2 linked regions of the Prochlorococcus marinus XMU1402 genome follow. Each later gene encodes a partner of the first gene's protein in a complex. Links are inferred from orthologs where the notes say so. Each region holds a gene or a part of one and is shown on either strand. Other genes may lie near its edges.

Evidence for each region. Proteins that work in one complex are often made in the same cells at the same time.
Region 2: the proteins of cdaA (region 1) and glmM are in contact, whole or in part, in a crystal structure (PDB 7OJS), measured with the Bacillus subtilis proteins. The link is inferred for Prochlorococcus marinus XMU1402 from one-to-one orthologs.

Annotation. Positions count from the first base shown.
Region 1 is NZ_JAAORD010000001.1:1,031,739-1,034,757, reverse strand. Bases 72-3,011 are described here. They hold cdaA (diadenylate cyclase CdaA), read right to left. Parts: upstream 2,026-3,011; coding sequence 1,117-2,025; downstream 72-1,116. Other genes in these bases: lysA (diaminopimelate decarboxylase), read right to left, coding at 2,054-3,011; HA141_RS05955 (isoprenyl transferase), read right to left, coding at 310-1,113; bioB (biotin synthase BioB), read right to left, coding at 72-304. Also shown: more of bioB, read right to left, coding at 1-71; more of lysA, read right to left, coding at 3,012-3,019. UniProt on the Bacillus subtilis protein: One of 3 paralogous diadenylate cyclases (DAC) in this bacteria, catalyzing the condensation of 2 ATP molecules into cyclic di-AMP (c-di-AMP). Upon expression in E.coli leads to c-di-AMP synthesis.
Region 2 is NZ_JAAORD010000001.1:235,251-238,138, reverse strand. Bases 1-2,809 are described here. They hold glmM (phosphoglucosamine mutase), read left to right. Parts: upstream 1-633; coding sequence 634-1,986; downstream 1,987-2,809. Other genes in these bases: HA141_RS01255 (DUF3177 family protein), read left to right, coding at 2,746-2,809; trmB (tRNA (guanosine(46)-N7)-methyltransferase TrmB), read right to left, coding at 1,994-2,623; HA141_RS01270 (thioredoxin domain-containing protein), read right to left, coding at 1-497. Outside these bases: more of HA141_RS01255, read left to right, coding at 2,810-2,888. UniProt on the Bacillus subtilis protein: Catalyzes the conversion of glucosamine-6-phosphate to glucosamine-1-phosphate. Glucosamine-1-phosphate is used for cell wall biosynthesis.

The DNA.
Region 1 (3,019 bases):
CACCTTCATTCTTTGCTATTTGGGCTCTTTTTAAAACCTCTTCAACTTGAAATTGTGGATGACTTTTGATTTCGCTAGCACTATAAATTGATTGGCTACAATACGAACAATTTTCCTCGCAACCACCAGTTTTTACGCTGAACAACGATGCTAATTGAATGTTGTATTTGTTGAATTTTCTGTGAACGATTTGTGATTCCCACATTAAATCGATCAGAGGTTTATTAAGTATTTCTAGAATTTCTTGTCTTTCCCAATCAAATCTAAATTCGTTATCTAACTGATGATTATTCGCATTAGTCATTTTTGTTAGGAAGAACATTGAGAATCTTTTAAAGATTCATTTGGTAATGATTCTATACCGCCGAAACGTCTATTCCTTGATTGGTAATCAATTATTGCCTTAAGAAATTCATACTCATTGAAATCAGGCCAAAGTACGTCAGATATATAAATTTCTGAATATGCTAGTTGCCATAATAGAAAATTACTTATTCTCTTTTCGCCACTAGTTCTTATAAGTAATTCTGGATCCTTAATACCTCCAGTTAGTAGCTCTGAATCAAATAATTTTTCGTCAATTTCATTTGGCTTTATTTCTCCGGAAGAAGATTTTAGTGCTAATTGTTTTGCAACTTTTACTATTTCTTGCCTACCTCCATAATTAACACAAACATTGAATAAAAATTTATTGTTGTTTTTAGTTAAAGATTCTGAACTAGAGATTATTTCTTTTAAATTTTTTGGAAAAGGAGTTAAATCTCCAATAAATTTTATTTTTGTTGATTCTTCATGTATCTCTTTAATTTCATTTTTTAAAACTTCGCTAAAAAGATTTATGAGAAATTCAACTTCTTTTGTTGGCCTTGTCCAATTCTCAGTTGAAAAAGCATAAACAGTAATTATTTTGCAACCTAAATTTTTTGCAGCTTTGAGAATTTCTTTTAATACAATAACCCCCTGTTTATGCCCAAATGATCGAGGTAAACCCTTTCCAGTGGCCCATCTCCCATTGCCATCCATAATTATTGCTACATGATTGGGTACTTTTTGCATGTCTATTTTTATTAATAAATCATTAATTTTATCGTCTATTAATTTTCCTAATCTCATTTTCTAGTCCCTTTTAGTGGTAATGATTTCTGATTTTTTGGACTCTTTTTCATTAATTTCATCAATAATATTATCACTTGTATTTGTCTTTTGGGACAAAGAATTTTTACTTAAAGATGGTTTATTAGTTCCCATAGAGTTTTGATTCCCTATTAAATTCACAAGAAGTTCTTGTAACCTACTGCTAGTAATTGGCCTTTCAAGTTTTCCCTGATTTGCTAATGATAACGTACCTGTCTCTTCAGAAACAACAATACAAATGCATCTATCAAATCTTTCTGTAATTCCCAATGCAGCCAAATGTCTTGTACCGTATCTGCTAATTCCTTGCCGCGAGAGTGGAAGTATTACACCTGCAGATATTATTTTATTACCTTTCACAAGAACTGCTCCATCATGCAGCGGTGTATCTGTTGCAAAAAGATTTATTAAAAGTTCAGTTGATAGTTGCGCCTCAATATTTGTCCCTGAATACAAGAAATCTTCAGGCCTTAAATCACTCCCCAAATCCACAACGATTAAAGCACCTCTCCTATTCTGAGAGAGTTTACCTGCAGTATCAACTAACTGAGTAATAGTAGTGGATGTTGCTCTGAATTCCTTTGGTGGATTTCCTAGTAATACAGCTAACCTACCAGTACCTAACAATTCCATTAACCTTCTTAGCTCTCCTTGCCAAAGTATCGCTAAAGAGAGAGAGCATGCGAGGACTGCAGCATCAATTAATTTTGATGTTAATGGAAGATATGCATATCTTTGAATAAACCAAGCTGATGAAACTAAAAACAAATATCCCCTTAAAAGCCATAAAGTTCTCTGTTCTTTAACTCTAGAAAATAATAAAAGTCCAAAACCTACAGCGAATAAGACATCTAATAAAAGCTTTAAATTTATGATCCCCCAGAAATTCACATTAAAAACAAAATTAATCTAAATGTACCTAATTTTGTTTAAGAAAGCGATCAGGTAAGACGTCGTATTTTAAAAGATCCAACGGACTTTCTCTTTTTTGGATAATTTCTGCTTCACCATCAGAAACCAATAGAGCAGCAGGTCTTGGAATTCTGTTGTAATTAGAACTCATTGAGTTATTGTAAGCACCAGTACCAAAAACACATATGAGATCTCCTGTTTTGCAATTAGCTAGTTCTATCTCTTTAAACAACACATCTCCTGATTCGCAGTGTTTACCAGCGATAGTATATTTATTTTTGGAATTTATGTTAAAAGGATTACTTACCAAACAAGCGGAATAATTTGATTGATATGTTATCGGTCTTGGATTATCACTCATCCCACCATCAACAGACAAATATGTTCTGATCCCAGGTATTTCTTTAAACGCCCCAATTTTGTAAATTGTTATTCCTGCTGTGGATACAATTGATCTTCCTGGCTCACACATCAAAGTAGGTAAAGCTAGGCTGTGTTTTTTACAAGCTTTAATAACAGATGTAGAAATTGTTTTCACCCATTCATCAATTGAAGGGGGATCGTCCTTTTCTGTATATTTAATGCCTAAACCTCCACCTACATTCAATTTTTGAATATCATGGCCAAATTTTTTGGCGTCTAGAATGACATTCACCATTATTTCGCCTAGATCTTTATGTGGGTCTAGTTCAAAAATCTGTGACCCAATATGTGCATGTAATCCTTTTAATTTAAGATGTTTTGTCTTGCTGACTCTCTCAAATAAAATATTTAAATATTCAATTCCAAAACCAAATTTGCTATCAAATGATCCTGTTCTTATATATTCATGCGTATGGCATTCAATCCCAGGAGTAAAGCGAACCATTATTTCTAAATCACTATTAAATGCAGTTGAGATTTGCTCTAATCTTTCTAAGTCATAATCATTATCTACAATTATTCTAATATTATTTCTTACAGCAAACTCAAT
Region 2 (2,888 bases), 800 kb from region 1 along the record:
GCTGAAAATTCATCATTAATTATTTCTTCATTAGATTTTGATTCTCCCTTTAGATCAGCTAAAGATTCTCTTATTTTTATTTCCTCTTGTTTACCAATAAAAGTCGAGATTAAATTACCCTTTCTATCAAAAAGATTAACTTGAGGGATACCATTTACATTAAATTTTCGAATATAGTTATCCCATTTTTGATTGTCAACATTTAAAAAGACAAAATTAATATCTTTTTCGTATTCCTCTTTCAAAGTGGATACTTTAGGAGCCATATCTTTACAAACTTCACACCACTCAGCATAAAATTCAAGAAATGTAGGCTTATTGTTTTTAAAGGCTATTTCAGGGTTAACAGATAATTCGCCAAAACTCTTTAGAAGTAAAGTTGATTCAAATAAGAGATTCCTCAATAAAACTAATCCAATAAAAACAATAGCAATAAGTAAAACAAGTATTGCTTTAAAATTTGTTTTTAATAATGGCTCTCTACTCTCAGATTGCATTATAAATTCTTACTTACTAAAGACATCTTAAATAAGTTATACAAATAAAGAGAATTTGAATCATTTAGCTTTTAATTAACTGATAAAATAATATCTAAACAATGATCAAAATATATTTGATTCCAAAAATATAATTATGCAATCAATCTTTGGTACTGATGGGATAAGAGGAAGATTTAATAAAGAGATAACTTATGCTCTAGCCTATAAAGTTGGATATGCTTTGGGTGCGAATTTAGAAAATAATAATCCTATATTAATTGGAAGAGATACAAGAATTAGTGGAAATTTTCTGCTTCAAGCTATAGCAAATGGTATAAATGCAAGTGGTAAAAAATTTGTAAATATTGGTATATGCCCTACCCCGGCAATCCCTTTTTTAATTAAAAAAGAAAAAATGAGTAGCGGGATAATGATATCTGCGAGTCATAATCCACCCGAATATAATGGAATAAAAATCTTTGATCATAATGGTCAAAAAATTACAAAAAATTTTGAAAATAAAATTCAAAAATTTGTTGAAGAACAAAGTCAAAATAAATCAGTTCACACCAAAGAGCTCTCTTTAAAAACAAATAAAGAGCTTATGGGTATTTATATCAAAGGCTTAATCCAAACAATGGGCGGAGTAAATTTAAGCGGTATAAAAATTATATTAGACACATGCTATGGCTCAGCAACAACCTGCGCAAAAGAAATTTTTCAGAATCTTGGAGCAGATGTAAGAGTTATTAATAATACGAAAAATGGATCAAAAATTAATATGAAATGTGGTTCTACTAATCTTGAACCAATAAAAAAGGCATTACAAGAAAATCCTGCAGATATGGGATTTAGCTTCGATGGTGATGCCGATAGAGTAATTGGACTAGATTCTAAAGGTAATGTACTAGATGGAGATCATATTCTTTTTCTTTGGGGTAGGGAACTTATGGAACAAAAAATTCTGACGAATAATTTGCTTATATCAACTCAAATGGCAAATTTAGGTTTTGAAAAAGCCTGGAATAAAATTGGTGGTTTTTTATATAGAACTGATGTAGGAGATAAATACGTTCATGAGGCAATTAAAGAAAAAAGAGCTGTTTTAGGAGGTGAGCAATCAGGCCATATACTTTCAAAAATTAATAACTTTTCTGGAGATGGAATATTGACTGCAATTCAAATTTCTAAATACTGTAAAAAGAAAAATATAACTTTAAATGATTGGTTAAAAACTAGTTTCAACCCTTTTCCTCAGAAACTAACCAACATCGATTTAGATTTTAATATTAATAAGATCAATCAAAAAGCTAAAAATTTAATTAATCAAACTATAGCAAGTTACCAGGCTAATAACTCAGATAATTTTAGAATTTATATAAGGCCTAGCGGTACAGAACCCGTAATGAGAGTTCTGATTGAGGCCAAAAATCAGACGGAAGTTAATTCTTTATCTAGCGAAATAACGAAAAAACTATCTTTGGAAATTAATAAAATAATGAATTAATTAAGAATCAAATTTTTATATAAATCTTTTCAAAAATATCAAGCTGATTAACAATCGCATACTTCTCTCTATTAGTTTGAACTTTATTTGGATTAAAACTTCTAGAATAATTAATATCCTTATTATCTATGGTTTTAAAATTAAAATTACTTAATATAGTATTATCCATATAATCTAATAAATCCTTTACATCAGTTTTAATAAAAATTAGGCATCCTTTTTGTAATGAATTTGAGAGAATATTGATAAATTCTGTTTGAATTACACGCCTTTTATAATGTCTTTTTTTGAACCATGGATCAGGAAAGTTAAAGGAAATACTTTTTACATTTTTGATAATAAAATTATTTTTGACATCTTTCAAAATATTAATAGCATTGCCAAATGCAAAGTATAAATTTTTAATTTCTCTTTCTCGGACTTTTGCTTTAGAAGTTTCAACTAATTTCTCGCGTATTTCAATTCCTAAATAATTCCAACTGTTATTAACTAAAGCTAACTCAAATAGAAAGTCACCAGCAGCAGAACCTATATCCAAATGCAGATTCAAATAAGGATCATCAAACATTTCAGTCAGAGAAGGGATTCTCTCAACTTCATTAAAATTTTTACTCAGGGGATTAACATGCTGTCTCATACAGTTATTAATCTATTCCTCGGCAATAATATTAGGATGCATAATATTCATAACTATGACAATAGTAAGTTAAAAAGTAACAGTTTGATGTTTAATTATTATGTATGTAAAAAGAAAAAGTTTTGAACGTTTTTAATCAACTTTCTATTTGGCTATCTTTTCAACTTTCAATAATTTTCTTTATTGGTATTCCTGTTACCTTGTTCTTTTGGTCAATTAAGAAAAGAAATCAAGCTGTTAATAAACTTCTATCAATTTATTGGAA